Regions from separate parts of the Nonomuraea sp. NPDC005983 genome, predicted to be linked through region 1. Evidence: riboswitches for the same ligand, from Rfam matches in the RefSeq annotation. Region 1 holds a riboswitch; each other region holds the start of a gene.

What was found. Region 1 has a riboswitch for thiamine pyrophosphate ahead of ABZ297_RS19905 (cytosine permease). Riboswitches for the same ligand answer to the same signal wherever they lie in the genome.
Region 2: it holds a riboswitch for thiamine pyrophosphate, as region 1 does, so the genes downstream of both, ABZ297_RS38025 (FAD-dependent oxidoreductase) here and ABZ297_RS19905 (cytosine permease) in region 1, are expected to answer to the same signal.
Region 3: it holds a riboswitch for thiamine pyrophosphate, as region 1 does, so the genes downstream of both, tenA (thiaminase II) here and ABZ297_RS19905 (cytosine permease) in region 1, are expected to answer to the same signal.

Annotation. Positions count from the first base shown of each region.
Region 1 is NZ_JBEXUP010000042.1:10,179-20,451, forward strand. Features, by position in the region: gene ABZ297_RS19885 (GNAT family N-acetyltransferase) at 1-106, shown strand, start outside; gene ABZ297_RS19890 (hypothetical protein) at 263-1,252, opposite strand; gene ABZ297_RS19895 (hypothetical protein) at 1,724-2,020, shown strand; gene ABZ297_RS19900 (hypothetical protein) at 2,113-2,448, opposite strand; TPP riboswitch at 2,551-2,664, shown strand; gene ABZ297_RS19905 (cytosine permease) at 2,655-3,989, shown strand; gene ABZ297_RS19910 (methylated-DNA--[protein]-cysteine S-methyltransferase) at 3,955-4,527, opposite strand; gene ABZ297_RS19915 (PAS domain-containing sensor histidine kinase) at 4,614-6,482, shown strand; gene ABZ297_RS19920 (ATP-binding protein) at 6,619-7,056, shown strand; gene ABZ297_RS19925 (membrane protein insertase YidC) at 7,065-7,706, opposite strand; gene ABZ297_RS19930 (DUF6412 domain-containing protein) at 7,757-7,981, opposite strand; gene ABZ297_RS19935 (hypothetical protein) at 7,978-8,151, opposite strand; gene ABZ297_RS19940 (response regulator transcription factor) at 8,256-8,954, shown strand; gene ABZ297_RS19945 (HAMP domain-containing sensor histidine kinase) at 8,951-10,114, shown strand.
Region 2 is NZ_JBEXUP010000138.1:949-11,221, reverse strand. Features, by position in the region: gene pknB (Stk1 family PASTA domain-containing Ser/Thr kinase) at 1-1,762, opposite strand, end outside; gene ABZ297_RS38035 (thiazole synthase) at 2,055-2,810, opposite strand; gene thiS (sulfur carrier protein ThiS) at 2,803-3,003, opposite strand; gene ABZ297_RS38025 (FAD-dependent oxidoreductase) at 3,000-4,289, opposite strand; TPP riboswitch at 4,279-4,395, opposite strand; gene ABZ297_RS38020 (FAD-dependent oxidoreductase) at 4,448-5,617, shown strand; gene ABZ297_RS38015 (Rv2175c family DNA-binding protein) at 5,648-6,022, shown strand; gene thiE (thiamine phosphate synthase) at 6,000-6,635, shown strand; gene ABZ297_RS38005 (polyprenyl synthetase family protein) at 6,753-7,820, opposite strand; gene metF (methylenetetrahydrofolate reductase [NAD(P)H]) at 7,912-8,832, shown strand; gene ABZ297_RS37995 (GNAT family N-acetyltransferase) at 9,158-9,721, opposite strand; gene ABZ297_RS37990 (YbaK/EbsC family protein) at 9,732-10,208, opposite strand.
Region 3 is NZ_JBEXUP010000068.1:12,669-22,941, forward strand. Features, by position in the region: gene ABZ297_RS26910 (XRE family transcriptional regulator) at 29-637, opposite strand; gene ABZ297_RS26915 (NAD(P)/FAD-dependent oxidoreductase) at 718-1,668, shown strand; gene tenA (thiaminase II) at 1,786-2,466, opposite strand; TPP riboswitch at 2,456-2,551, opposite strand; gene ABZ297_RS26925 (S8 family serine peptidase) at 2,721-5,942, shown strand; gene ABZ297_RS26930 (DUF4158 domain-containing protein) at 6,588-6,887, shown strand; gene ABZ297_RS26935 (VOC family protein) at 7,159-7,563, shown strand; gene ABZ297_RS26940 (YdeI/OmpD-associated family protein) at 7,560-8,102, shown strand; gene ABZ297_RS26945 (NUDIX hydrolase) at 8,212-9,102, shown strand; gene ABZ297_RS26950 (DUF4158 domain-containing protein) at 9,371-9,883, shown strand; gene ABZ297_RS26955 (Tn3 family transposase) at 9,862-10,273, shown strand, end outside.

The DNA.
Region 1 (10,273 bases):
CCTGCAGGTCGACGCGTCCAGCGAGAGCCGTCCGATCCTGCTGCGGCTCGGGTTCGCGCAGCTGACCACCACGACCCCGTACATGTACCGGCCTCTGGTGTCCTGAAGATCTTGGTCGCCCTTTCAGATCAAGGAGCGGCGTGGGCCGGCCTTCCGCTTCGACAAGACCCCGGACAGCTACCTCGCCGGGCTCCACCTGCGAGGCGCCATCCTCTGGATGCGAAGCCTCCGACCCACCTAAGATCCAAACTCCGGACACGGCCTAACGGCGGACGTGGAGGGAGGGTTTCTCGTCGTCGCCGCAGCCCGCCCTCCCGGCCAGCAGGAGACGGGAGGGGGCGGGGGCACGAGTGATCGTGAAGCCGTCACCGCAGACCCCGCCGGCGACGCCGCGGTAGTCGCGGGTCCATCGTCGTCCGTTGTAGCGCAGCAACGTGACCCGCGTGGCTTCATCGTCGCCGCCGTACTCGACACCGGCCACCCACACGTCGTCAGCGGCGAAGGCGGTGACGCTCTGCAGCGTCACCTTCCACCGGGGCAGCTTGATCTTCTTCCAGGAGGTTCCATTCCAGTGCAGGACCAGCGGTCCGCCCGGACCGTCCTGGTCGCAGGCCCACCGGGTGCCGGTCTCGCCCACCGCCCACACGTCGGACGGGCCGTTCTGCCAGATATGCCGCAACGAGCCGCGTCCCAGCCAGGGCAGCCTCATCTGCGTCGGCGCGCCACCGGGGGACGCGCTGTGCCAGATCGCCGGGTGCGAGTCCGTGCATCGGCCGCTGGACGACATGCCCGCGATCCAGATGTGCCCCGCTCCGGCGTCCACGGCGTTGAACCTGCCTCCACGCCGATACTCCCGCCTGCTGAAACGCCTGCCGTTCCAGGTCAACAGGGTGGGCGAGCTGATCTCACCGGCGGACTCCAGGCCGCGCAGCCCGATCAGAGCCGCTCGCCGGCCGTCCACGGCGACGTCGGTCAGTCGGTCGGTCAGCCAATGATCCTTGCGGTCTTTGAAGGACGTGTGCAGGTCCCAGGCGTCTTTGAAGGGCGTGTGTATCTCCCAGTTTCGGCCGTCCCAGCGCAAGGCCAAGGGGAACCGTTTGAGATCCGGGCCGTCTTCACCCATGGCATCGACGCTGCCGACGACCCAGGCGTTGCCGGAGTCGTCGGCGTCCACTGCTCTCAACTCCGAGCTGAGCGCGCCGGAGATGCGACCCCAGATGTTCTGCTCGGCTCGCCATCGCAGGCCGTCCATGCGCACCAGAACTCCCCGGGGAGACTCGTCCTCCGCGCCGGCGTGATGACCGACCGCCCAGGCCGTGTCTGGACCCGTCGCCGCCACATCGTTCAGAGCGGTGGCGTACTGCTCACCGTCCGGCTCCACCGACTGCCATTCAGGCGTCGAAACCGGAGAGGCCGTCGGGGACGACTGCGGTGCCGCGCTCGACGCGGACGTCTTCGGTCGGCCCGCTGAAGCCGGCGGGCCGGCCACCGGTGATGGTTCGGCCGTGCACGCCGCCAGCCCGAGCACGCAAGCGATCACTACCGTTCGGCTACGCGTGATCTTCATGCTGACGGATTGTGGCAGAGCATCAGCTTTCTGGGCGGCGGGGCAATAGGGCCCACAGGGCCGGGAGCGATCGAGGACCGGGGGAGGGCCCAGCAGCGAACTATGGTGGATGGAGAGAGCGCATCAAGCCGAATCGGAGTTCCGGAGGAGGCTGCGATGAGGGAGCACTTCGTCTGGGTGACGACGCGCCGCATCAAACCGGGCATGTTGGAGGAGTTCGAAAGGGCATGGCGCCCGAGCCCGTACCCGCAGGGTCTGCGCCACGCCTATGCGTACTGGTCCGAGGACGAGCAGGAGATCACCGGGGTGTCGCTGTGGGACACCAAGGAAGCGTGCGACTCCTGGCGGACCTCCGAGGCCGAGACGCGTCGACGTGAGGCCATGGCCCCTTATGTCGTCGCGGAGCGGGAAGGCTTCTACCGCGGCCGCGAGCTCGCCGTCCCCGTGCGGTAGCCGCGGTGCGAGCGGTTCCGTTCGAACCGCCGTAGCGGGGAGTCAGCGGCCGAGGCGACGCCGTGTGGTCGGCGTGAAAGGCCGGGTAGGGCTCACCGGGTAGACCCGGGCACGCCATCGCGGTCTGCCCATGCCCGGAGTCCTTCACGGTGCGGCCGGTCGACGCCTCGGCCCAGGCGTACACGCATCTCCCGGGGGGCCACCGCCAACATCGGCCCCCAGTGACGTCCGCCCTTGCCCGCCGTATACCTGCGGTAGGACGTCTTCCCCTTCTCCTTGAGATCGGTGGCGAGCAGGATGGCACCGGTCGCCCGCGGGGAAACCTTGATCACGCCCCAGGCCGCCTTGCATGTGCGCGACCACATGAGCGTGACGTCGCCGACGTCCTCCTTGTTGACGTAGGTGAGCAAGTCCCCTGTCTTGATCACGCGGGAGGAGCGGGCGCAGGGGAGTAGCCGGGGGTGGGGTAGTTGAATGCGGGCGAATGGTGCATCATTGGGGCGCGAGCTGGGGTGATCGCAGCTCGTTACACGTCCAACCGCGGGAGCTCGGGGCTATCGGGCTGAGAGGGCGACTGGAAGCCGTCGCCGACCGCATGAACCTGTCCGGGTAATGCCGGCGTAGGGAGTGTGCGATGACGCATGGCGTCAACGAAGTTCCGCTGACCCTCGACGAGGCTCCCCCGAAGACCCTCGGCGTGCTCGACCAGGGCGCGCTCTGGGCCAACCTCGGGGTCAGCCTCCTCGGCTTCTCCGGCGCGCTGTTTCTGCTCGACCCGCTCCAGGGCACGCCGCTCAGCCTCACCGCGGCGCTCGTGGCGGCGCTCGTCGGCAGCCTGATCGGCACGGCCATGGTGGGCCTGGCGGCGGTGCCGGGCACGCAGACGGGGCGTCCCGCGATGGTGCTGCTCCGCGGCCTGTTCGGGACGCGGATCTCCTACGTCCCGACTGTGCTGAACATCGTCCAGATGCTCGGCTGGGGGGCGTTCGAGCTGTGGGTGATCGCCAAGGCGGCTACGGCGATCTTCGGGACCTCCGTGCCCTACCAGGTGTGGGTGATCGCCGCGGGCGTGCTGACCACCGCGCTGACGATCTGGCCGCTCGGCGCGATCAGGCTGCTGCGCAGGTACGTCACGGCCGGCGTGATCGTGGCGCTGGTCTGGTTCGCCGTGGTCTTCCTGAGCAAGGCGCAGCCGCAGACCGGCGGGTCCTGGACGGCCTTCGCCCCCGCCGTCGACTACGTGATCGCGCTGTCGGTCTCGTGGGTGCCGATGGCGGCCGACTTCGCCAGGCACTCCCGCTCCAGCCGCGCCGCGTTCACCGGCGTGGTCGGCGGCTACACCCTGGCCCAGGTGGCCTGCCTCGGCCTCGGTGTCTACGCGGTGGCCATCGCCGGGGCCGGCGCGGTCTTCCAGGACAGCACCGCCGTCTTCGAGCCGTTCATCGCGGCGCCGCTCGGCGCGCTGTTCTTCGGCATCCTGGTGCTGCGCGAGACCGACCAGTCCTTCGCCAACGTCTACTCGACCACCGTCTCCCTGCAGAACCTCATGCCCAGGGTGGACCGGCGGATCTTCTCCACCGCCATCGGCGTGATCACGGTCGTCATCGCCCTGATCGTGGACGTGACCTCGTACGGGGCGTTCCTCGGCGTGATCGGCGCGGTCTTCGTGCCGATGTTCGCGGTGCTCGCCGTCGACTACTTCCTGCTCGGCGGCTCGACCTGGTGGAACACCGCCGAGGACGCTCCCGCGCGGTGGTCCATGGTGCTGCCCTGGGCGCTCGGCTTCGTCGCCTACTGGCTGACCACCTCGACCCCCACCCTGAAGGCCTGGGACGCGTTCTGGGCGTCGGCCCGCGAGGCCATCGGCTTCACCAGGCAGCCTTGGATGAACGGGGCGCTCGGCGCGGCGGTGGTGGCCGCGCTCGTGACGCTGCTCATCGGGCTACTGAGGCGCGCCTCTCGACGTTGAGCAGGTGCTGCTTGGCGGCCACGCCCCCCGCGTAGTCGCCGAGCCCGCCGTCGGCGTGCACGACCCGGTGGCACGGCACGATCACGCAGACGGGGTTGGCCCCGACCGCGTTGCCGACCGCGCGCAGCGCGCGCGGCCTGCCGATGCGCTCGCCGATCTCCTCCAGGGTCGTGGTCGTGCCGTACGGCACCGCCATCGTCTTCTGCAGCACCGTACGCGCGAAGGGCGTGGCGAGCGCCAGATCGACCGGCGTGGCGAAGGTGCGCAGCCGGCCCGAGAAGTACGCGTCGAGCTCCCTGCGTACCGGGTCGAGCCTGCCGGGATCGGGGCCGACGAACGTACCGACGTGCCGGATGATCTGCTCGAACACCCGGTTCTCCGGCTCGAAGCTGCACGCCGCGAGGCCCTTGCCCGTCACGGCCAGCACCAGCCTGCCGACGGCTCCGTCGTAGGTGCCGAATGCGATGTCGGGCGGCGCCTCTCCGCGATATGTGGAGGAGGTAACCCGCAACAGGGCATCGAGGTCATTGCTCGACATACCCTCACCCTCCTCGGAAAGCCGTGACCGCAGCGTATCGGACGGATCGCCCGTCGGCGGCACGACGCCACAGGCACTATGGAGGTGTGGGGGACTACAGGGCCAGTAGTGACCAGGAAACAGCAAGTGCGGTACTCGCCAGTTCGCCCAACGCGGTGGTCGCGCTCGACAGGGACCAGACCGTCCTCGTCTGGAACCTCGCCGCGGAGCGGCTCTTCGGCTGGACCGCCGAGGAGGTGCTCGGCCGCAGAGTGCCGATCGTCCCGGGCGAGCTGACGGCGGAGCACAACGCGGTGCTCGAACGCGTGCGGACGGGCGGGCAGGTGTCGCTGCGCACCAAACGGGTACGCAGCGACGGCACCGTGCTCGACCTGCGGGTCGACATCAGCGCGCTGCGGCAGGGCAGCTCGGTGGCGGGGTACGTGTGCGTCCACCACCTGGCCGAGGCCGACGAGGCCGCCGGGCAGCGCATGGCCCGCCGCGCCCGGCTGGTGCGCAGGCTCACGGACGTGGTGGGCGACATCAACGCCGAGCTGGAGTTGCCGGCGGTCCTCGACCGCATCTCCGCCAGCCTGACCGAGCTGACCGGCGCCGACGCGGGCGGCTTCGTGCTCATCGAGGGCGACCTGCTCCGGCTGGTCAGCACGTACCAGCTACCCGACTCGATCAGAGGCACCGTCACGGACCTGCACACGAGCCTGGTCGGCAAGCTTTTACGTACGGGCAAGACCGTCATGCTGGAGTCGCAGGGGCTCGACGAGCTGGTGTGGGCCGAGCTGAGCGGCCTGCACACGATCGCGCTCGGCCTGGCGGCCGTCGGCGGCCGCCCCTACGGGGCGCTGTACGCGCTGTTCGCCAGGCGCAAACCGGGCCATGTGGAGCTGGAACTGCTGGAGCTGCTCGCCGGGCACGCGGGTATCGCCGTCGGCAATGCGATGGCCTACCAGGACGCGGTCCGCCAGCGCGCGCACGAGCGGGCGATCTTCGACGCCAGCGCCGACGGCATCGCCGTGCTCGACGGCGCCGGGCGGGTGCTGCGCTGGAACCCCGCCGCGGCCGAGATCACCGCCATGCCCGCCGACTCCGTGATCGGCGGGCACCCGCCCTTCCCCGTGCCGGACCCGGGCGAGAAGCTGACCTTCCAGCTCGACACCGGCCGCTGGCTGGACGTGGTCAGCGCGCGTATCGAGGAGACGGGCGAGCTGGTCGTCGACTTCCGGGACGTGTCCACGGCCAAGGCGCTGGAGGAGGCGAAGGATCTGTTCCTGGCCACCACCAGCCACGAGCTGCGGACCCCGATCACGATCGTGCGCGGGTTCGCGAGCACGCTCGCCGCACGCTGGGACAAGCTGAGCGACGACGAGCGGCGCTCGGCCGTCCACACCATCGCCGAGCGGTCCAGGTCGCTCGCGCAGCTCATGGACCACCTACTGCTCGGCGCTCGCGCGGGTGCGGAGGAGCCGGCCGTGCGGGTGGAGACGTTCGACCTGGCCGAACGGATCAGCGCGGCCACGCTCGGCCTGCCGGTGCTGTCCGACAGGCACCGGGTGGAGGTGCGGGTCCCCGACGGCCTGCCGCCCGTGCGGGGTGACGCGCTGGCGACCGACATCGTCCTCGGGCAGCTCCTGGAGAACGCGTTCAAGTACTCGCCTGAGGGCGGCCTGATCGGCGTCCAGGCCTGGGCGGAGGACGGCACGGTGATCGTGGTGGTCGACGACGAGGGGGTCGGCATCGCGGCGCACGACCGCGAGCGGATCTTCGAGCGGTTCGTCCAGGCCGACAGCGGCGACCGCAGGAGGTTCGGCGGCGTCGGGCTCGGCCTCTACATCGTGCGTAGCCTCGCCAGGGCCCAGGGCGGAGAGGTGAGCGCGCATCCGCGCCCCGGAGGGGGCACCAGGATGAAGCTCGTCATGGGCCGTGCTCCCACTATCGGATCCGACACACCGATGCGGTAACGAGGTGGTCACGGATGCGCTGATCTATCGTCCAATGTGTACAAGCTGTGATCGAGATGCGGTTTCTGGGATTGAGTAACGGGGCATTTCGGTCGTACCGGGGTGTGTTCCCACGGGGGGCACTGGGAGCGGGGAGGTGGGTGTGTCAAGCGTGGTGCTGCTGCCGTACGCGCCGTCCAGTGTCGCCGTCGCCCGCCAGCGTCTAAGTACTGACCTGCAGGATTGCGGGGTTTTCGCCCCAGCGATCGACGATGCCGTCCTCGTGGTGAGCGAGCTGCTGAGCAACGCCCTGAGGCACGCGCATCCGCTGCCCTCAGGGATGGTCAGGGTGGCCTGGCTGCGAAGCGAAGATCATGTAGAGGTGGCGGTGAGCGATGGCGGTGCGGCGACCGAGCCGCGCGCGTCCCGCCCCACTCTGTCCTCCCTCGGCGGACGAGGGCTGGGCATCGTCGAGTACGTCGCGGAGAGCTGGGGAGTCCGCCACGAGGGCGACACCACCACGGTGTGGGCGATCCTGCCCGCCCCCAACGGAAAGATGAACGGGCAGGTCCACGCCCTGAGAGAGGCCGGGTAGCCGCGGTCTCAGAGCGGCCGGGCGGCGAGTACGGCCCGCTCCCCGGCCGTCCACGCCGTGGAGACGAGCAGGTAGAGCGCGGCCGCCAGCGGGAGCACCGTCGCGGCCAGCACGGCCCCGAACGGAAGCAGCGGCAGCAGCCTCCGCACGAGCTCCGGCTGCTCCTCGGAAACCTTGATCCTTCGGGACGCGAACCAGGCCACGACCGCGATCAGCACGATGACCACCGCAAAGACCAAAACCGGCCAGCTGACCAGACCGAAATTAGCCACGACACCCGCGACCTGTTGGCCCAGTGGAGCGCCGAAGAGCTGGTGCCCGGCCAGCGCCGTGGGATGCGTGGCCACCCGGAAGATCAGCCACATGAACGGCGCCTGCGCCAGCCCGGGAAGGATCCCGGCGAAGGGCGAACTGCCCTCCTTCGCGTAGAGCGCCGACATCTCCTTGGACAGCCGCTCCGGACTGCGTCCGTACCGCTTCTGCAGCTCCCGCAGCTTGGGAGCCAGCCGCTCCTTGACGCGGGCGGCACGCGCCTGCCTGACGCCGAGCGGCAGCAACAGGACCCGGACGGTCAGGGTGAACAGCACGATGCCGAGAGCGGCGTTGCCGCCCGACACGCCGATGACGAATGTGACGAGAGAATCGATCATGAGCCCTTCGATCAGGAGATGGGATCGGGGCTCGTGCGCAGAGCCCCGCTTCAGCCGGAAGCGGGGCGCGGTGACGGAGCTCTCGGACGCGGCCTCCCGGCCGCGTCGGGGTCACGCTGACGCTGGAACGCCGTACGCCTGGCGTAGACCAGCGGAAAACCGGGCCGCGCCGTGCCGCTCACAGGCAGCAGGGTCGCGGCCCACGTGGCCAGCAGCAGGATCGCCACCATGGTGACGCCCACCAGCCACGGATCGAACAGGAACAGCGTCGTCACTGCGACGAGGACGACTTACCGACCATGGTGACCGCGATGAACACGAGCAGCGCGACCACTCCGATGACCAGTGCGATCTTCAACAGCCCCACGACCATGGGGAGGATGAAGTTGAACAACACGAACAGCGCCAGAAGGGCGCCGATAACGAGCATGACTACTCGACCCATGTGCCCACCGTACGTCCTGCGGACATGATCCGCGAGGCTTACGAACCAATGACGTCGGTGTCGGTTCCCCTTCCCCTCGTCAGGGCCCGCCGTACGGTGAGAAGGTGAACACCCGCATCCTGGTGGTCGACGACGATCCGACCGTGGCGGAGGTCGTCGCGCGGTACCTGGAACGCGACGGACACGAGGTCGAGTGCGTGGGCGACGGTGCCGAGGCGCTGCGTCGCGCGCTGGCCAGGCCGCCCGACCTGATGGTGCTCGACCTGATGCTGCCCAAGATCGACGGCCTCCAGGTGTGCAAGAAGCTCAGGGAACGCTGGCCGGTGCCGGTGATCATGCTGACGGCGCTCGGCGAGGAGATCGACCGCGTGGTCGGCCTGGAGACCGGCGCCGACGACTACGTGACCAAGCCGTTCAGCCCGCGCGAGCTGGCGCTGCGGGTCCAGTCCGTGCTGCGCCGCGCCAGGGGCGCGTCGGTCACGGGCGGCACGGGCGTGCTGCGCGACGGCGACCTGGTGGTGGACGTGGGCGCACACGAGGTACGGCTGCGCGACGGCGCGGTGATGCTGACCGCCCGCGAGTTCGACCTGCTCGCCTACCTGATGCGCAACCCCAGGCAGGCCTTCAGCCGGTCGGCGCTGCTGAACCAGGTGTGGGGGTGGTCGTTCGGCGACTCGTCCACCGTGACCGTGCACGTCAGGCGGCTGCGGGAGAAGATCGAACCGGACCCCACCGAACCGCGGCGGATCGTCACGGTCTGGGGGGTCGGGTACCGGTACGAGCCGCTGGAGACGGAGCCGTGACCGCCGTGGCCGGATTCGCGGCTGCCGGCTTCGCGTCCGCCGGAGACGGAGGTGTGGCCGCGCAGGCCGCGATGGACGACCTCGGGATGATCATCGCGGTCACCGCGGGGCTGGGGCTGCTCGTGGCGATCCTGGGCGTCGCGGTGATGTGGTGGCTCCGCACCCGGTCGATCGGGGTCATGCTCGCGATCGTCATGGTGGTGGCGATCGCCGCGACGCTCGCGGGGGTGGTGGCGATCACGCTGAAGATGATCATCGACGGCCCCGTCCGGGACATCGTGCTCAGCGTGGTCGCCGTCGGCGGCCTGGTCGGGCTCGGGGTCGCGTACGTTCTGGCCAGACGGGTGGTGGGGGAGAGCAGGCGGCTCGTCGCCGCGGTGCGCGACCTGCCCTTCACCGCGCCGCGCGGCCTGCCCGCCGAGCTCCAGACGATCGCCAACACCCTGGAGGAGGCGTACGCCAGGGAACGCGCCCTGGAAGGCGCCCGCCGTGAGCTCGTCGCCTGGGTCAGCCACGACCTGCGCACCCCGCTCGCCGGGATGCGGGCCATGGCCGAGGCGCTCGAAGACGGCGTCGTCGCCGACCCGCACACCGTCGCCCGCTACCACGCCCAGATCAAGCTGGAGGTGGAACGCCTGTCAGCCATGGTGGACGACCTGTTCGAGCTCTCCAGGATCCACGCGGGCGCCCTCCGTCTCTCCCCGTCCAAGATCGGCCTGGCGGACCTGGTCGCCGACACCCTCGCGGGGGCCGAGCCGCTGGCCCGCGCCAAGGGCGTGCGCCTCTCGGCGGAGGCGGCCGAGGCGGTTCCCGTCACGGCCGACGCGGGCGCTCTGAGCCGTGCCCTCGGGAATCTCGTCGTCAACGCCATCAGGCACACGCCCTCGGACCAGACCGTCGTCCTCCGGGCGGCCGTGGACGCGGGCATGGCCTGCCTGTCGGTCACCGACTGCTGTGGAGGGATCCCCGAGGAGGATCTTCCCCGGGTGTTCGACGTCGCCTTCAGGGGTGAAACGGCCCGTACCCCCACCCTGGACGGCGGCGCCGGCCTCGGCCTGGCCATCGCCCAGGGCATCGTCGAGGCGCACGACGGCGTCATCGGCGTGGTCAACGACGGTCCCGGTTGCCGCTTCGAAATCCGCCTGCCCCTGGTGACCTGACGTCCGGCCCTGCCACCCTGCCCTGCCACGTGGCCCCCAGCCCGACCACGCCGCCCGTCGCCGCTCCTCGCCCGGCCACGCCAGGACGCCCGCCCGGCCCGACGCCGTCCCGCCCAACTACGCCACTACGCGTGCCCAGCCCGCCACCGCTTCCGTAAC
Region 2 (10,273 bases), on a different contig from region 1:
GCACCAGCCGGACGTCCTGGTCGTCGCGGCCCTCGTTGTCGCCGCGGGTCCAGTAGTCCCAGAAGTCGGTCTGGCAGCGAGCCACGGTGATCATCGCGGCCGCTCCCCGGTTGACCTCAGCCTTGGCCTTCGGCGACTGGGCGATGACCGTGCAGGGCTCGGCGTCGTCGTCGACCTCGTTGACCTGCACCTGGAAGCCCTGCTGCCCCAGGTAGGCGGCGGCCTCGTCCTTCGGCATGCCGCCGACGTCGGGCATCACCATGCCCGCGCTGACGTAGATGTTGACCCGGGTGCCTTCCTTGACCCTCTCGCCGACCTGCGGCGAGGTCCGGATCACCTTGTCGCGCTCGATCTGCTGGTCCGCCAGCCGCTTGACCTGGCCCACGGTCAGCCCCGCGTTGGCGACGGCGATGCGGGCGTCGGCCGCGGACATGCCCTCGACCTTCGGCACCACGATCCGCTTGGGGCCGAGCGAGGGCACCAGCGTGATCACCGCGCCGCTCTCGACCTCCTGCTTGGCGACCGGGTCGGTGCTCAGCACCAGGCCCTCGGCGATCTTCTCGTCGTACTGGCCCTCGGCCTCGCGCACCTGGAAGCCGAGCCCGGTGACGTTCTGCTTGGCCGCCGCCAGGTTCTTGCCGACCAGGTCGGGGACGGCGACGTAGGCGGTCTGGGAGAAGTACCAGCCCGTCAGCGCCACCGCCACCACCATCACGCCGGCGAGCACCACCAGGAACCAGTTCGGCCTGAACCCGGAGCTCTTACGCGGCTCGGGCGGCGGCGCGACCTCGGTGCGCGGTTGGATCAGCGTGTGCGCCGGCGCCACCGGCGGCCTGGTCTGAGGAGGGTGGGAGTGCGCCCCGGAGTGGACGCCCGAGTGCGCGCCCGAGTGCGACAGCGGCGGGTTCGTCAGCCTGGGCAGCATCCGGTGCGCGTCGACGGCCGCCACCAGCATCGCCGTCGCGTCGGCCGGACGGTCCTGCGGCTCGCGGGCCGTGGCGTGCGTCACCAGCGTGTCGATCAGCGGCGGCACCTCGGGCAGCAGCGACGACGGCGGCGGGACCGTGTCGTGGACGTGCCGGTAGGCCACCGACATCGGTGTCTCGCCGTCGTACGGCTGCTGGCCCGTGACCAGCTCGAACAGCATGATGCCCGCGGCGTAGACGTCGCTGCGCACGTCGGCGCCGCCGGTCGTCACCTGCTCGGGCGACATGTAGCCGATCGTGCCGATCATCACGCCTGTGCGGGTCTGGTTGGTGGCCTCGATCGCCCTCGCCAGACCGAAGTCCACGACCTTGACGCGGCCGTCGCCGGTCAGCAGGACGTTCTCCGGCTTCACGTCGCGATGGACCATCCCGGCCTGGTGCGCGGCCCCCAGCGCGGCGAGCACCGGGATCATGATCTCCAGCGCCTCGCGGGCGGGCAGCCTGCCGCGCTCGCGCAGGATGTCGCGGAGCGTCTTGCCCGGCACGTACTCCATCGACAGGTAGACGACGTCGCCGTCGGTGCCCTGGTCGAAGACGTGCACCACGTTGGGGTGCGAGAGGCTGGCGACGGACTTCGCCTCGCCGATGAAGCGCCGCACGAACGCGGGGTCCGCGGCCAGCGAGCCGTGCATGACCTTCAGCGCGACCGTACGATCAAGCCGTATGTCCAGCGCGAGGTAGACGGTCGCCATCCCGCCCCTGGCGATGCGGGACTCGATGCGGTAGCGCCCATCGATAAGTCGCCCGACCAAGGGGTCCGCCGTCGTCGTGTCCACCCCGCTGAGTTTACGGGCGTTTCGCTACTGGCAGGGCCTGACCACCCGAAACCGATGCCGAGCCGTGCCCCTTGGAACGCGCCCACCACGAAGGGAGCGGGACATAACGATCCGTCCACCGCACCAACATCACCACACCCCGCCGAACGGACCCATGCGCGGGAACGAACGCCCGGCCGGCGACGGGGTGACACCCCTCTCCGGGAGAGGAGCGCAAGGTGGTTCCGAGCGGGACGCCCCCTCCTGCCGGCGGGGCCGGAGGGGGCCAGGGGCAGGGGCGTTGGTGCGGGGTTCAGGGCGTGGTCGGGGAGGACGCCTCGGCGTAGCGGCGGCGGGGGATGCGGCCTGCCTGGTGGGCGAGCCGCCCGGCCTGGACGGCCGCCTTCATGGCCGCCGCCATCAGGTCGGGCCGCTGCGCCCTGGTGACCGCCGTCGCCAGGAGGACGGCGTCGCAGCCCAGCTCCATCGCCAGCGCCGCGTCGCTCGCCGTCCCGATGCCCGCATCGAGGATCACCGGCACCGAGGCGGCCTCCACGATCAGCTCGATGTTGTGCGGGTTGCGGATGCCGAGCCCGGACCCGATGGGCGCGCCGAGCGGCATCACGGCCGCGCAGCCCGCCTGCTCCAGCCGCCGGGCGAGCGCGGGGTCGTCGCCGATGTACGGCAGCACCACGAAGCCCTCGGACACGAGCCGCTCCGCCGCGTCGAACGTCTCGATCGGGTCGGGCAGCAGTGTCCGCTCGTCGGCGATGACTTCCAGCTTGACCCAGTCGGTGCCGAGCGCCTCGCGCGCCAGCCGGGCCGTCAGCACCGCCTCCCCGGCCGTGAAGCAGCCCGCCGTGTTCGGCAGCACCCTGATGCCGCGCTCGCGCAGCACGTCCAGGACGGAGCCGCGGGCCGACGGGTCCAGCCGCCGCATGGCGACCGTGGTCAGCTCGGTGCCGGACGCGACCAGCGCCTGGTCGAGCACCTCCAGCGAGGGCGCGCCGCCCGTCCCCATGATCAGCCGGGACGAGAACTTCTCCCCGCCGATGATCAGGTCATCCACCTTGCACCGCCGTGAGCACCTCGACGGTGTCGCGGTCGCTGAGCGCCGTCGTCTCCCAGGTGCTCCGCGTCACCACCTCGCCGTTCACCGCGACCGCCACGCCGGTGGTGGCGGTCGTCAGGGTCTGGACGGCCTGCGCCACGGTGATGCCGTCGGGCACCTCCTGGGCGGCCCCGTTGATCGTCACATTCATGAAATATCCCGATATCTCAGGGGTGAGCAGAGCTGCGCCAGCTCGCTCTCCTCGCCTTGCAGCATGGCCGCGGTGAGCGGAGCGAGCAGCACCCCGCCGCGGTGGTGGCCGGTGGCCAGATGCAGCCCCGGCGTCGCGCTCGGCCCGATCAGCGGCACGTTGTCAGGCGTGCCGGGACGCAGCCCGGCCACCATCTCGGCCACCTCCAGCTCGGTGACGCCGGGCACCAGCTCGCGGGCGTCGCGCAGCAGCTCGTACACGCCGCCCGCCGTCACCCGCCGGTCGAACCCGAGCTCCTCCTGCGTGGCCCCCACGACCAGCTCGCCGTCGCCCCGCGGCACCAGGTACACAGACGCGCCGTGCACGGTGCCGCGCACGCACCGCCCGAGCAGCGGCTGGGGGGACCGCAGCCGCATGATCTGCCCCTTGACCGGCCGGACGGGCACCTCGGCCAGCTCGGCGCTCCACGCCCCCGCCGCCAGGACGACCCGCTCCGCCCGGATCTCCCCAGGCACGTCGCCGCCTCCCGGGATCTCCGCAGGGACGCCGTGGCCGGGCCCGATCGCCGTGGGCACACCGTGGCCAGGCGTGGTCTCCGGCGGGCCGGGCGGGGCCAGCCGCACGCCTGTGACCGCACCGCCCTCGCGGATCAGCTCGGTGACGCGCGCCCGCACGAGGGGCACGCCCCGCCGCTCCAACGCGACGAGCAGCGCGGCGGTCACGCGGCGCGGGTCCACCCACGCGTCGCCGGGGGCCAGCACGCCGCCACGGACGGACGGCGCCAGCATCGGCTCCAGACGGCGGCACTCGCGCCCGGTGAGCCGCTCGACCGGCAGCCCCAGCTTCTCCATGAACGTGGCCAGCTCGTCGAGCGCGGCCAGGTCGTCAGCCCCGAACGCCACGTCGAGAGTCCCGTCGGAGCGGAGATCCAGCCCGCCGGCCTCGGCAGTGGGGAGCGCGGAGGAGCCGAGCACCCCGGCACGGGGGCCGGGCCCGCCTTCGGCGCAGGGCCCCGGGGCGGGGCGGGCGAGGCCGGTGGTCGGGAGGCCGGCGTCGGCGATGAGGTCGGCGGCGAAGGACGGCCACCTGCGCAGAGCCGCCATCCCCAGGCGGAGCAGTGGCTCCTCGGTGTAGGTGACCTCGCTGACCGGCGCCAGCATGCCCGCCGCCGCGTGCGACGCGCCCGAGGCCGGAGCCGGGTCGACGACGGTCACCGGGCGGCCGGCGCGGGCCAGGCGCCAGGCCACCGACAGCCCGATGATCCCGCCACCCACCACGACCTGCATGTCCGCTCCCTTCGCCGGCATGATCCGGATCAGGTGTCTTGCGGTCGAAGGCCCGGTCAAGCCTTCCTCTCAGCCCGGTAACGGCCGGACTCCCGCGCGTCTTACGTCTTCAGCCTAAGGCCTCGGGGCCACGCGCCGGCACGGGCCCCGTTATGGTCATGAACGTGAGACATGTCGTGGTGGTGGGAGCGGGGCTGGCCGGGCTCCGCAGCGTCGAGGCGCTGCGCGGACGCGGGTTCGACGGCAGGATCACTCTGATCGGTCAGGAGCGGCATCGCCCCTACGACCGTCCGCCGCTGTCCAAGGCGGTGCTGCTCGGAACCGCCGACTCCAGCTTCGTCGACGCCGACCTCGACGCCCTGGGAGTGGACTTCTGGCCGGGCGTCTCGGCCAAGGCGCTGCGCGAGGGCGTCGTGGAGACCACCGAGGGCGAGCTGGGCTACGACCACCTCGTCATCGCCACCGGAGCCGACCCGATCACGCTGCCCGGAGACGGGCCGCAACACGTCCTGCGGACCCTCGACGACGCGCTCGAACTGCGCGCCAGGCTCGTCCGGGGAGCGCGGGTGGCGGTCATCGGCGCGGGCTGGATCGGCGCCGAGGTGGCGACGGCGGCCCGCCGCGCCGGCTGCGCGGTCACCGTGATCGAGGCCGGGCCCACCCCGCTCGTCCACGCCGTCGGCGCCGAGATCGGCGCCCGCACCCAGCCCTGGTACGAGGGCATCGACCTGCGGCTCGAGACGATGGTGGCGTCCGTCGACGAGGGCGGCGTCGAGCTGGTCGGCGGCGAGTTCGTCGACGCGCACGTGGTGGTCACCGGCATCGGGGTGCGCCCGGCGGTCGAGTGGCTCGCCGGCGCCGACCTCGACCTGCACAACGGCGTCGTCACCGACGAGCGCCTGCGCACGTCCATGCCGGGCGTGCTCGCGGTGGGCGACTGCGCGGCGTGGTGGTCGCGCCGCTACGGGACGAGGCTGCGGGTCGAGCACTGGGACACCGCGCTCAACGCCCCCGAGGTGGCCGCGGCCACCATCCTGGGCGAGGAGGCGGTGTACGACCCGGTTCCGTACTTCTGGTCGGAGCAGTTCGGGCACATGGTGCAGTACGCCGGGCACCATCCGGCGGGCGAGCGCCTGCTCTACCGGGGCGAGGCAGGCGGCAAGTGGTCGGCCTGCTGGCTCACCGCCGACGACACCCTCGCCGCGGTGCTCGCCGTCGACCGCCCCCGGGACCTCGTCCAGGGGCGCAGGATCATCGAGGGCGGCCACCGCCTCGACGCGGAACGCCTGGTAGATCCAGATGTCGCCCTACGGGATTGTGTTGTTTGAGCATGGGTGCCATGTGGTAGTTGTGGGTTCGTGACGCTTTCTGTTGCACAGATCGACCGGGAGACCGAACAGCTCATCGACGAGTGGCTCACTCTCCCCCAAGTTGCCCAACGCCTGGACCTGTCCATGGGGCGGGCCAAGCAGCTCTTGAAGGACCACAAGCTCCTCGGCGTGAGGCGTGGTAGCGGCGGGCCTCAGGTGCCCGCGGTGTTCATTGATGGAAAGGACGTGACGAAGGGCCTGTCTGGCACGCTGACCGTGCTGCAGGACGCCGGATACGACGACGTCGAATCGCTGCGCTGGCTCTTCACACCAGACGAATCACTGCCCGGTTCGCCCATCGAGGCGATCAGGGCCGGACGTCATACCGAGGTCAAGCGGCGTGCCCAAGCCCTCGCTTTCTGACGCGCGGCTCTACCTCTGCACCGACGGCCGCCGTGATCGCGGCGACCTCGCACAGTTCCTCGACGCGGTGCTGGCCGGTGGCGTCGACATCGTCCAACTGCGGGAGAAGGGGCTGGAGGCGCGCGAGGAGCTCGCGCTCCTGGAGGTGTTCCGCGACGCCTGCGACCGGCACGGCCGGCTGCTGGCGGTCAACGACCGGGCCGACATCGCCGTCGCGGCCCGTCCCGACGTGCTCCATCTGGGGCAGGACGACCTTCCCGTGACCGTCGCGCGAGAGATACTCGGCGACGACATCCTCATCGGCAGGTCCACCCACTCCACCGCAGAGGCTTCCGCCGCCGCGGTGGAGGAGGGCGTCGACTACTTCTGCTGCGGCCCCATCTGGCCCACGCCCACCAAACCCGGCCGGCACGCGCCCGGCCCGCCGCTACTCAGGCACGCGGCGGCGCTCGGCACGGACCGGCCGTGGTTCGGTATCGGCGGCATCGACCTCAGCAATCTCGACGAGGTCATGTCGTACGGGGTCAGCCGGGTCGTGGTGGTGCGCGCCATCACCGACGCCGACGATCCGGGCGCGGCAGCGGCCGAGTTCGCCAAGCGCCTGGCCCGCTGAAACGGCCAGGCGCTCGCCACCGAGCGCCTGGCCACTGGACGGAGACGTCAGGCGCTCGGCACCAAGCGCCTGACGCTCGCCGAAGGCCGCCCCGCGCCCGGCAGCGGGCGCGGGGGGTCAGGTAGTGCGCGAGGTCGCCGCGATGGCCAGCTCCGCCAGCGCGGCCCGGGCCTCGGCGGTGATCGGAGCCTGCTCGAGGGAGGCGAGCGCCTCGCCGAGGTAGTCGCCGATGAGGTCCTCGCACTCCTGGAGCGCGCCGGTGCCGTCGATGATGTCGCGCAGCGTCGTCACGCCCTGCTCGTCCAGGGCGGGGTCGCCGAGCAGGCGGCGCACCGTCGCGGCCGCCGCGGGGGAGGCGGCGGCCAGGGTGCGGGCCACCAGCATCGTCCGCTTGCCCTCGCGCAGGTCGTCGCCCGCGGGCTTGCCGGTCTGCGCGGGGTCGCCGAACACCCCCAGGATGTCGTCACGCAGCTGGAACGCGATGCCGACGCGGGTGCCGTACCCCTCGCACAGCTCGTCCACCCACGGCGCCCGCTCGCCGGCGGCGAGCACCAGGCCCAGCCTGAGCGGCTGCTCCACGGAGTACTTGCCGCTCTTGAACAGGGCCACCCGCAGCGCCGACTCGAACGTGCCCTCGCCGTGCGCCTGCTCCAGCAGGTCGAGGTACTGGCCGCACATCAGCTCGGTGCGCATGTGGTCGTGGACGGGCTGCGCCGCCGCCAGCGACCGCGCCGGCAGGCCGCTGGTGCGCCACATCTCGCCCGACCAGATCAGCAGCAGGTTGCCCAGCAGGATCGCCACGCCCTCGCCGAACTGCTCCGCCGACCCGTGCCAGCCGGACTTCTCATGCAGCGTCTGGAAGCGGCGGTGCGCGGCCGGCATGCCTCTGCGCAGGTCGCTCTTGTCCATCACGTCGTCATGCACCAGCGCGCTGGCCTGCAACAGCTCCAGCGACGCGGCGGCGGTGAAGATCTCGGGGACGTCGGTGCCGCCCGCGCCGCGCCACCCCCAGTAGCAGAACGCGGGACGCAACCGCTTGCCGCCCGACAACAGTTCGTGCGCGGCGGTCCGGAGCGGTTCGAGCTCCTCGTCCACGGGGGTGGGCAGCTGCCGTTCGACGAACTCCCTCAGCGAACGATCTACCTGTGCGCGCAGGGTGTCCATGCTCGCGGCGTCAGTGGTCATGCCCCTGAGCGTAGTAGCCGGGTGGAGAGACTCGGATCTCCAGGCAGCTCTGTGCCCGCTGGCTCCTGGCTGGTCGCGGTAACCTGGGGCCATGGCGCTTGGTCGACCTTCCATCCTGCCCGATCGTGTTCCCACCGTCCGCGAGCTCCTCGCCTCAGGTGGCCGGTCGTTCTCCTTCGAGTTCTTCCCGCCGAAGACCGACGAGGGGGAGCGGCAGTTGTGGCGGGCGATCCGCGAGCTGGAGTCGCTGCGTCCCACGTTCGTGTCGGTGACCTACGGGGCGGGCGGGTCCACCCGCGACCGCACCGTCGACATCGTCGAGCGGCTGGCCCACGACACCACCCTCACCCCCGTCGCGCACTTCACGGCGGTCAACCACTCGATCCGCGAGCTGCGCCACCTCGTGGGGCGCTTCGCCGACGCGGGGGTGCGCAACATCCTGGCCGTGCGGGGCGACCCTCCCGGCGACCCGGGCGCCGAGTGGATCAAGCACCCCGAGGGCGTGCTCTACGCCGAGCAGCTCGTGCGGCTGATCCGGCAGGCGGGCGACTTCTGCGTGGGGGTGGCGGCCTTCCCGTTCAAGCATCCGCGCTCGCCGTCCGTCGAGTCCGACACCGAGTACTTCGTGCGCAAGTGCGAGGCCGGGGCCGACTACGCGATCACCCAGATGTTCTTCCAGGCCGACGACTACCTGCGGCTGCGCGACCGGGTGGCGGCACGCGGGTGCGAGACGCCGATCATCCCGTGCGTCATGCCGGTCACCCAGATGAGCACGATCGCGCGCTCGGAGCAGCTCTCCGGAGCGCCGTTCCCGCCGGATGTCGCGGCCCGCTTCGAGGCGGTCGCCGACGACCCGGCCGCCGTCCGCGCGCTCGGCATCGACCACGGGGCCGAGCTGTGCCAGCGGCTGCTCGACGAGGGCGTGCCGGGCATCCACTTCATCACGTTCAACCGGTCGAGCGCGTCGCGCGAGGTGTTCCAGCGGCTCTCGCCGGCGGCGCTGCCCGCCTGATCGCGTTGTGACGCTTTGACACCCCATCCTGTACGGCAGGCCACCTGGGCGCCTACCGCCGTACGGGGCTGAGGGCCTCCAGGGAGACGGCCTCTGACCCGCACGTGGCCTGGCACCGTTACGGCTCGTTCCTGGCCATCTGGGGGGTTGGCTCAGCCGTCCGAGGGGCGGCTCTCCCAGGGCTTTGGAGGGGCCCGTCACCCGCCCGCAGGGGGATCGGGCGGGTGACGGGGCTGCGAGAAGTGGCCCTGGGTTGAACCTTGGTGACTTTCCGTAGTTGGAATTGCCCTGGGCGGCGGCTGTCAAACTCCTGGTAATGGAGGCCTTACGGGAGAGGCAGGGGCCGGCCGACGATCGCGTAGCGCTCGAAGCCGCCAGGGAAGACGAACTGGGTCAGCAGGTCCGTGAAGCCCATGCTGGCGTACAGGTGGCGGGCGGCCGTGGGCTGGTCGTGGGTCGACAGGACGGCCGAGCGCTCGCGGCGCCCCGCGCAGAGCGTGGTGATCATGGCGCGGCCGATGCCCTTGCCCTGGAAGTCGGGGTGCACGTGGACCTCGGCGAGCTCGAAGGCGTTGCCGAGCCAGGCGTCGGCCGCCTCGTCTCCCACCCGCTCGTGCAGCGCCCGGTAGACCACGTCGTGCCACCACTGGCCCGGAGCGCCCCGGAAGCCGTACGCGAAGCCCACGACCTTCGGCGCCGCGCCGCCCGCAGAATCGCGCAATTCAGCGAAATAGCACTGAAAGTGGGGATAAGTCCCGTGGTTACGCATGATGGTGGTGCGACCGTGGATCTGGTCCTCGGGCGGGCGCATGGCGGCGGCGTAGATGTCGATCACCGTGTCCAGGCGCTCGCCGAACTCGGCAGGTCCCGCGCCGCGAAACTCGATCACGCGTCGCACACTACTCGACGTCCACGGGGGTGCCACCGGTGATGCGGACCAGTTCGTCGAACGTGGTCGGGAAGACGGTGTGCGGGTGCCCGCCCGCCGCCCAGACCACCTCGTGCTTGCCCAGCCAGGTGTCGACCAGGGTCCGGACCGGGGCGGGATGCCCGACCGGGGCCACACCGCCGATCGGCTGGCCGGTGGCGGCCCTGACGAACTCCGGCGTCGCCCGCCGCACCGTTCCCACCCCCGCCGTGCGGGCGATCAGCTCGACGTCCACCCGGTGCGCGCCGCTCGTCAGGACGAGCAGGGGCTCCCCGTCGGCGTCGAAGATCAGGCTGTTGGCGATCGCGCCGACCTCGCAGCCCAGCTGGGCGGCGGCCGTGGCAGCGGTGGGGGCCTTCTCCGGCAGCACCACGATCTCTCCCGTGGCTCCGAGCTCTCTCAGCGCGGATTCGACCAGAACTGCGTTGGCGGGCAACTTCTCTGACATGTCGACACTCTAAACAGTTGACCGCCCGATTACCTGGCCAATGGCAGTGGTATAGGGTCCTTTGA
Region 3 (10,273 bases), on a different contig from region 1:
CAGACGTAGCCGCAGGTAGCTGCGGGCCCTACGGTCCGTCCTGGAGCTGGTCGCGGCGGGAGCGGGGGGCGGCGCGGACGTGGATGCGCTCCCCCTGCCGCCCGAAGAGGCTGAGGACTTCGACGGGGCCGTCGCCGGTGCTGCCGAACCAGTGCGGCAGGCGGGTGTCGAACTCGGCGGCCTCCCCCGGGCCCAGCATCAGGTCGCGGTCGGCCAGGATCAGACGCAGGTGTCCGGAGAGGACGTAGAGCCATTCGTAGCCCTCGTGGGTGCAGGGCTCGGGGGTGTTCCGGCCGGCCGGGATGACCATCTTGAAGGTCTGCAGCGGGCCGGGCTGCCGCGTCAGGGGCAGCACGACGTTGCCGTTCACCCTCCTGGGCGTGAGGCGGACGCGGGGATCGCCGACTTCGGGGGCGCCGACCAGCTCGTCCAGGGGAACCTGGTGGGCCTGGGCGATGGGGAGCAGGAGTTCCAGGCTGGGGCGGCGCTGGCCGGACTCCAGCCGCGACAGCGTGCTCTTGGAGATGCCGGTGGCCTCGGCCAGGGCGGCCAGGGTGACGCCGCGCAGGGTGCGCAGGCGTTTGAGGCGGGGGCCGACCTCGGCGAGCGCCTGGGCGATGGCTGGTGAGTGCTCCACATCTCCCATTGCACCGCACTTGTCCCGGAAACGGCAACAAGGATTGCCGTCAGCGGGCCGAAGGTCGCAGGCTGGGGGCCATGAGCGAGACGACGAACGACATGATGTACGACGTGATGGTGGCCGGCGCCGGTGCGGCCGGGCTGAACGCCGCTCTGGTGCTGGCCAGGGCCCGCCGCCGGGTGGCGGTGGTGGACACCGGGGAGCCGCGCAACGCCCCGGCCGCGCACATGCAGGGCTTCCTGTCCCGCGACGGGATGCCTCCGGCGTCCCTGCTGGAGGTGGGCCGGGCCGAGGTGGCCGGGTACGGCGTACGGTTGATCGACGGCCGGGTGGATCACATCGACGACCACAGCGACGGCTTCCACGTGCACCTGGCCGGGGGCCCGGTGCTCAGGGCCCGCCGCATCCTGGTGGCCACCGGGCTGCGCGACGAGTTGCCCGAGCTCCCCGGCGTGCGGGAGCGGTGGGGCAGGGACCTGCTGCACTGCCCGTACTGCCACGGCTACGAGGTCCGCGACGAGCCGATCGGCGTGCTCGGCACCCACCCGGGCGCGGTGCACCAAGCGCTGCTGCTGCAGCAGTGGTCGGCCGACATCGTCTTCTTCCCGCACGCTCTCGACCTGACCGGCGAGGAGCGCGAGCGGCTGGCCGCCCGCGGGGTCCGCGTCGTCGACGGCGAGGTCAAGCGGCTGATGGTCGACGGCGACCGGTTGCGCGGGGTGGAACTGGCCGACGGCCAGGAGGTGCCGCGCAGCGCGGTGTTCGTCTTCCCGCACATGGTGCCCCGCGACGCCCTGCTGACCGGCCTCGGCTGCGAGCGAGACGAGAACGGCTGGGTGCGCACCGACCCCTCGGGCCGCACCAGCGTGCCGGGGGTGTGGGCGGCGGGCAACGTCGTCAATCCGCGGGCTCAGGTGGTCACCGCGGCCGGCATGGGGTCGGCGGCCGCGATAGCCGTCAACAACGACCTGGTCGAGGAGGAGGTCGCGCGGGACGTCGAGGACTACCTCGCGGCGGACCCGCGCTGATGGCCGAGCTATCCGATCACTCGCCCTGTCCCTGCTGATGTTCTCTTCGGCACGAGGAAGATCCCCGGCCAGGGGACCACTCCCGGAACGCGCGCCGTGGAGCTCATCGCGGCGGAGTCACCCGAGCCAGCGCGCGGTGGGCCAGGTTTCGAGCCGCCACGCGCTGTCCCAGAACATCCACTCGTACTCGGTCGCCCGGCAGAACGCCTCCGCCATGGCCTGGCGTGTCGCGGGGTCGGCGGAGGCGGCCAGCCGGTCGACGATCGCTTTGGCCTGCTGCACCGAGGCGGCGAAGTTCGCGTCGGAGTAGGTGGCGATCCACGCCTGGTACGGATGGTCGCTCGTGCCCGCCGTGCGTTCCAGCAGCGCCGCGCCGACGTCCTGGTACACCCAGAAGCACGGCAGGACCGCGGCGGCGAGCACGGGCAGGGGCGCGGCGAGCGCCGTGGCCTGAAGGAACGACGAGTAGGCCAGGCAGGTCGGCGAGGTGGCGACGCCCGCCACCTCGTCGGCCTTCAGCCCGAACTCCTCGAGGTAGCCGGTGTGCAGGGCGCGCTCGACGGCGAGCGCCGTGTGCGCGCTGCCGGCGAAGAACGTGGCGTCGGCGGGGTCGGTGGCGCGCACCGAGGCCGTCGCGAGCACCTTGGCGTACGCCACCAGGTAGCGGCCGTCCTGGACGATGTAGAACGCGAAACGGTCCCTGTCGAGGGTGCCGTCGCCGAGGGCGGCGTTGAACGGATGGCTGTGGATCGCGTCGAGCAGTTTGGCCGTGCGCGCCCAGATCTCCTCGCAGAACATGCGACGTCCCTTCGCTAGTACGAACTAGATCAGGTTCTACGGGTGTGATCTCAGCCCGGCTCTCCGGGCACCCCGCGTCGCGATCGACAGTAGCAGAGGATCAGACAGGCCACGGTTGACCTCAAGTTGAATTGAGGTTCTATGCTCGGGCGCCGTGTCGTAGATGTGCCATGACCGATGGCGCCACCCAGGTTGCTTGATCGCGCGAAGTGCCCCCTGGTTGACTCCTCCTGCTATATGAGGAGGAAACGACGATGTTAGCCAGAACGCTGATCGCGGTAGCTGCGCTGGCGATCCCCCTGGTCGCCGTCCCGCCGGCCGTTGCGGACACCCCACCGCCCGACGCGGCCGCCGCCAAGAGCGTGACGCTGATCACCGGGGACCGCGTGACCGTGGACGGTGACCGTGTCGACTTCGAGGCGGGTCCCGGCAGGAAGGATGTCCGGTACGTCACGGAGGGCACCAAGGACGACTGGACGCTCATCCCGCTGGACGTCGCCGGCGACGTGGCCAGGGGTGTGCTGGATCGCCACCTGTTCCAGGTTCCCCGGTTGATCGCGGATGGGCTGGATGACGCCTCGGTCAAAGGGCTGCCGCTGATCGTGCAGTATCGGGACGGGGCCGCGCCCATGACCGCCCTGTCCGGCGCCCGTACGCTGGCCTCGATCAACGCCGTGGCGGCCACCGCTCCGCGCGAGCGGGCCGTGTGGACGCAGCTCGACCAGGACAGCTCGGTGGCGAAGGTGTGGCTGGACGCGCCCGTCAAGGCCTCGCTCGACCGCAGCGTTCCGCAGATCGGCGCGCCCGAGGCCTGGCAGGCCGGGTTCACCGGCGAGGGTGTCAAGGTGGCTGTGCTGGACACCGGCGTCGACGACAAGCACCCCGACCTCGCCGGCCGGGTGGAGGCCGCGCGGAACTTCACCGACAGCCAGGACGCCGTGGACCGGAATGGCCACGGCACCCATGTGGCCGCCACGATCGCCGGTCAGGGCGTCGCAGGGACGCCCGCGCGCAAGGGTGTCGCGCCCGGGGCCCGGCTGCTCAGCGGCAAGGTGCTGAACGACCGCGGCAGCGGCAGCGCCTCCGGCATCATCGCCGGCATGGAGTGGGCCGCCCAGCAGGGCGCCAAGATCGTCAACCTGAGCCTCGGCCACCCGGACGAGCCCGGTCTCGACCCGCTGGAGCAGGCCGTCGAGCGCATCTCCGCCAGCAGCGGTGTGCTCTTCGTGATCGCGGCGGGCAACGACGGCCCGGGCGCGAGCACGCTCGGCAGCCCGGGCAGCGCCGACTCGGCGCTCACGGTGGGCGCGGTGGACTCCGAGGACAAGCTCGCGAGCTTCTCCAGCCGAGGCCCCCGCGTGGCGGACTTCGCGATCAAGCCCGACCTGACCGCCCCCGGCGTGGACATCACCGCCGCCCGAGCCGGCACGACCGGCTACATCGCGTACTCGGGCACGTCGATGGCCACCCCGCACGTCGCCGGCGCCGCCGCCATCCTGGCCCAGCAGCACCCCGACTGGACGTGGCAGCAGCTCAAGGCGACCCTGGTCGGCTCGGTCAAGCCGGGTGGGCCACTCACCGAGAACGGCGCCGGGCGGGTGGACGTCGCCAAGGCCGTCAAGCAGACCGTCACCGCCGACGCCGGCACGCTGTCCTTCGGGCACCTGCGCTGGCCGTACGAGGACAAACCCATCGAGCGGACCCTCACCTACCGCAACTCCGGCACCGCGCCGGTCACGCTCGACCTCGCTCTGGACGCGCCCGAGGGCGTGTTCAAGCTGGGCGCCACGCAGGTGACCGTGCCCGCGAACGGTACCGCGGCGGTCACCGTCACCGCGCAGGTGAAGTCGTCCAGCCCCGGCGCCTTCCCCGGCCGCATCACCGCGACGGGCGGCGGCGTCACCGCCTCCACCCTGGTCAACCTCTCCACCGAGGCGGAGAGCTACGACCTGCACGTGAAGATGATCGACCAGCTCGGTACGGTCCCCGACCGCCCGGACGACTACATGCCGATGACGCTCATGCCGGAAAACGGCGGCGACCCCATCAGCATCGGCGTCAACCACGGCGACAGCGAGGGGCCCGTCCGCGTGCCCGCGGGCCGCTACCTGGCCTATGCCGTCCTGCGGACCGCGTTCCCCGACGGTCACGTGGAGGTGAGCGTGGTGCCGGTCCCCGGCCTGGAGGTCAAGGCGGACCGGGAGCTCGTCTTCGACGCCCGCGACGCGCGGCTGCTGAACGTGGCGACCGACCACGCCGACGCCAGGACGGCCGGGGAGACCTTCACCTTCATCCAGGACCGCAAGGACGGCCAGCAGTGGGGGGCGCGGTTCTCCCTCGACCGCTTCTCGCTGCCGCGGAACGTCTCGCCTGATCCGCTGCGTTTCCGCGTGTCGCCCACTGAGGGAAAGGCGCCCGGGTTCCGCTTCGAGACGTTCACCCAGCTGGCGGCCCTGCGCGCCGACGGCAGGTTCACCGACACGCCCTACCAGTACAACCTGCTGCTGCGCAGGGAGGGATCCGTGCCGGGAGCGTTGAAGGTGCGTGATCGCGAGCTGGGCACCGTACGAGCGCACATGGCCACCCTTCGGGCCGACGCCACGGGCGCGTTCGGCGCGGCACCCGTCACCGACGGCCCCGCCGGGTCCTACACCTCGTGGAGCCAGGCGGTCGTGTCGTTGCCGGCCACGCCGACCTGGTACTTCACGCCAGGCATACCGTGGCGGCGCTCCATCGAGACCATGCCGAACGGGCGTCTCCACCAGACCGACGAGTACGCCGAGGCCGACTCCTACCGGGCCGGCCGTACCGAGAAGGAGTGGTGGAACACGGGCGTTGTGGGCCCGGCCCTGCCGAGCACCGCCACCGTGACCAGGAACGACAAGGCCTTCACGCTCACGCGCATGCCGCTGTGGTACCCACCCCGTCCCGGTCGCTCCGCCGTGAGCAGCGACTACGGCAGCGGCACCACGACGCTCCTGCGTGACGGCCAGGTCGTGGGGACGGCCAACAAGCTGCCCGGTACGGTGACCTTCCCCGTCGAGTCCGGTTCCGGGCGTTTCCAGCTCGTCCTGGACGGCACGGTCGACCCCGAGGCCAGCGAGCTGTCCGCCAAGGTCAGGACGGAGTGGTCGTTCACCTCGTCGGGTGCCGGTCCCGTGCCGCTGTTCGTGCTGCGCGCCTACCCCGAGCTCGACCTGGACAACGCGACCAGGCCCGGGGTGCTCGCGCTGCCCCTGCGGCTGGAGCGCATGACCGGGGCGACCCGGCCGCTGTCCCACGTCGGCGTCGAGGTGTCGCGCGACGGCGCCTCGTGGATCCGGGCCGTGGTCGTGCCCACTGGCAAGGACACCTGGAAGGCGATTGTTCCGGTCCTTCCGCGGCAGGGGGAGTTCGCGTCGCTCCGCCTCACGGCGCGTGACACGGCGGGCACCTCGGTCAGCCAGACCGTGGAGCGCGCCTTCCGCGTGCGCTGAATCCGTGCGGGGGTGCCGCGCGTGGCGGCACCCCCGCCGCAAGTAGGGCCGATGTGTCCTTGTGGTGAGGTCAGGTGAACGTTCCCGGTCAGAGCCGAGTGCGGAACTGCTCGTCAGGGGCGGGCGTGAACACCGATGCCTCCGGAGACGGTGAGGTTGTACTTCACGACAGCTTCGTTAACGGCAGGCCGCGTGGGGTGCGCGGCGGCTCGTAGCGGTGCATCCCGGGCGAATCCCCGCTCGAGAGGCTGGCAGGTCGCGGCGTGCGGGCTGCGCGTCGCCCTGATCCCGCAGCACCGTCTTCTCCCCCACCAGGGCGGCGAGCCGATGCCGTTCGAGGCTGTCGGCAACCTGTCCACGGCCTGCCCCGAGTGCCTGACCGCGCTCGCCCCGGCACGCCCGGCGTGACGCGGGCCGCCGCGCGTAGAAGCACGCGGCTGCGGGCTCGTGGCGTCGGCCAGCCGATCGGCAGGATCACGCTGTGAGGGCGCACTGGGACGTTACCGCCGATCAGGGGAACGCTTTGACCAGGCGCTTGACCGTGCCTGCAGCACGCGTTGTAGCGGGGCCTTTGAGCCTTGCCTCCACCTGCGTGGTGGGTGTGCCGATTAAGTTCCTGACTGATGAGGCGGGCCTTCGGCCGGTATGCGGGGCTGTGTGTCGCAGGCTGGCCTGGAGCGGGTGTTCTTCCTGGATGACGAGGACCATGTGTTGGTGGGCCGTCGTCGTGACGAGCACATGAAACTCGGGTTCGGTCTGCAACTGGTGACCGTCCGCTGGCTGGGGACGTTCCTGGAGGATCCTCTTGATGTGCCGATGGCGGTGCTGGATTTCGTCGCTGAGCAGCTCGGGGTCGCTGATGCGTCGCAGGTGAAGCGGTACACCGAGCGGGCCAAGACGGATCCGGGTGATGATCTTCCCGATGATCCACGGTGCGGCCGGTGAGGGCCTGGTATTCGCCGAGCTGCCCGACGTCGACCTGAGCCTCATCGGTACGAGCGTGATCGACGATCGTCTCGTGCTGCTCGACTACCGCGTTGGCGGGGACTGGCTCAGAACGCCGAGTGGAACAGCCAGTGCTGGAGCACGCCGCGGTCGCCGTCGATCGTGACGTGCTCGGGTGGCAGGCGGCGTGAAGTCCCCACAAAGTGCTCAATGGATGAGCACTTTGGGATGGAGGATGGGTGATGTCACCCGCTGAGGAGGGAACCACCCGATGCTGCGAGGCCTCACCACCGTCAGCTTCTTCGCCGACGACGTCACCGCTGCCGCCCGCTGGTACACCGAACTGCTCGGCATCGAGCCGTACTTCGCGCGCCCGGCCGAGGGGACGCCCGCCTACGTCGAGTTCCGCATCGGCGACTACCAGCACGAACTCGGCATCATCGACAGCCGCTTCGCCTCCCGCCCCCGCCCCGAGGAGGCCGGCGGCGCGGTGACCTACTGGCACGTGGATGACGTCGAGGCCGCCTTCGAACGGCTGCTCTCCCTGGGCGCCACGGCATACGAAGAGCCGGTCGAGCGCGGTCCCGGCTTCGTCACCGCCTCCGTGGTCGACCCCTTCGGCAACGTCCTCGGCGTCATGTACAACCAGCACTACCTGCAGGTCGTGGGCCGATGATGCACTTCGCGGACGCCACCCAGTGGGAGGCGTGGCTGGCTGGGCACCACGAGAGTGAGGACGGCGTCTGGCTGAAGATCGCCAAGAAGGGGTCGGCCGCCGACTCGGTCACGATCGCGCAGGCGCTGGAGATCGCGCTGTGCTACGGCTGGATCGACAGCCAGCGCAGGTCCCATGACGAGCACTTCTACCTGCAGCGGTACTCGCGCCGCCGCAAGGGCAGCCCCTGGTCGCGGGTGAACGTCGAACGCGTGGAGGCGTTGACTATCGCCGGGCGGATGCGTCCGCCGGGCCTGGCGCAAGTCGCCGCCGCCCAGGCGGACGGTCGCTGGGCGGCCGCCTACACCGCCCAGCGCAACGCCACCGTCCCGCCCGACCTGACCGCCGCACTCGCGGCGCATCCGCAGGCCGCCGCCCGTTTCGAAGCGCTCGACAAGACCGCCCGTTACCTGGTGATCCTTCCGCTGCTCAAAGCGCGGACCCTGGAAGCGCGCGCGGCCCGCCTGAACAGGACGCTCTCCGACCTGCTGAATCAGTGAAGCAGGACGCGATGACCGAGGAGGGCGCGATGCTTCTACCGCCACCCGCCCGGCAGGGAGCCCGCAGCAACACCGCCCAGCTCCCAGCTACCGTGACCTGAGGAGGAACATGGACGATGCCGCCCGCGACAGCAGCGCACGCCTTTCCGTGGGAGTAGCGGTCTTCGACCGTAAGGGGCGGGTCCTCCTTCTGCGTCAAGCAGCGGGCAACTCCGCACCGGGCCGCTGGGAGATGCCCGGCGGGTTGGTGGAAGACGGTGAGCTCCCGGAGTGCGCGGCGAGACGTGTACTCCAGGGAGTCGGCTTGGCCGACGTGGACATCGCCACGTACGCGGGGCAGCTCGACTACGCCGCCGCTCGGGACGTCATCCGGCAGTCGGTGTTCACGGCCCACGTCGATTCGGCGGACATCATCCTGTCTCCCGACCATGATGGCTACACCTGGCGGCATGCCGATGCCCTTCCCGCCGTCCGCGTGGAGGTCCTGGACTTGGTACGCCGTGTCGCGCCGCCGAAGCCGCGACTGGACGTCGAGGAGTGGCAGCAGAGCCTGCCACGCTGGCACGTCGGCGCCAACGCCCTCGTCCAAGATCAGGACGGCCGGGTCCTGCTCGTGCGCCCCGGACGGAGCCGCACCTGGCAGCTCCCCGGTGGCCAGGTCGATGCGCACGAGACTCCCCAGGACGCGGTGGGCCGCGAACTACTTGAGGAGACCGGCCTGGATCTCCCGGTCGGACCGGTGATCGCGATCACTTTCGAGCACCCGAGCCCCGGCTGGGATCATCCGACCCAAATCTGGCTGTTCGATCTTGGAACCATCGACTCGACCACGGCCCGGATCTCCGCACAAGACCCCGATATCGCCGAGCACCGCTGGGCACACCTCGACGAAGCGGAGCGACTCCTCGGCCCGGCGCGCACCGCACGTCTAAGGGCCGGACACGACGGTCAACGCCAAGGCAGCCCAGCCCTCGTTACCATCACCGACCCGGAGTGGTGACAGGCCAGCCCAGAGGGGGTGCGGCCCTCGCCTGCGGATGCGGCGTGGGGCCGGCAAAGTCTCCTGATGTTCTGCGTTGGCCAACTGATCGAACAGGAGGCGCAGGGCTATCTCACCACCGAACGCGCCAGGCCGGCGAAGCGCCTCGTTCAGCCGGGCTTTGAGGTAGGCGCGGATCTCGGCCGAAGAGGGGGCCGGTAAGAAACGTGTCGTGAGCCCCAAACGGCGTTGATCTTGCTGTGACTTGCCTGCTCAATGCTGGGCGGTCATGAAACACCCCCCGATGCACATCGACGAGCTGGTCGAGCACTGGACGATCCTGGACGACGAGCACGACCTCATCGCCGGAAAGCGCGACGCCACGCGACTTGGCTTCGCGATCTTGCTGAAGTTCTACACGCAGCACGGCCGGTTCCCGCGCGGTCGTTCAGAACTGCCGGACGACGTGGCCGAGCACGTGGCCAAGCAGGTCCAGGTTCCCGCCTCAGAGCTCGGCTTCTACGAGTGGTCCGGCTCGACGATCGAGTACCACCGCAGTCAGATCCGCACGCACCTGGGCTTTCGCACCTGCACGACCGCGGACGCCACCAAGCTGGCGGTGTGGCTGGCCGAGAACGTCGCGCACGCCGAGCGGCGGACCGAGCGGGTACGAGGGAGTTGCTCAAGCATCTGCGCGAGGAGCGGATCGAACCGCCGACGCCGGGCCGGGTCTCCCGGATCGCGGCTTCGGCTCTGCACAACGCGGAGGTCACCTGGTCGGTGCGGATTACCTCCCGGTTGAGCCCCGAGACCACCCAGCGCATCTGCGCGCTGGTCGGCATCGACGATGCCAGCCACGCGGGAGCCGAGGCGGCCGGCGACGGCCAGGAGCCTGCCAGCGAGACGGCTGCCGAGGACGACGACGAGGACTTCGACGTGCTGGCGTTCATCAAGTCCGCGCCGGGCAACGTGAGCCTGGAGTCGATGATGACCGAGATCCGCAAACTGGCGGTGCGCGCGATCGAGCTGCCGCCCGGGTTGTTCGCCGACGTGACGCCCAAGGTGCTGGCGTCGTGGCGGGCCCGGGCGGCGGTGGAGGCACCCTCGCACATGCGCACCCACCCGCGCGAGCTGACCGTCCTGCTGCTGGCGGCTTTGGTCCACGAGCGGGAACGAGAGATCACCGACACGC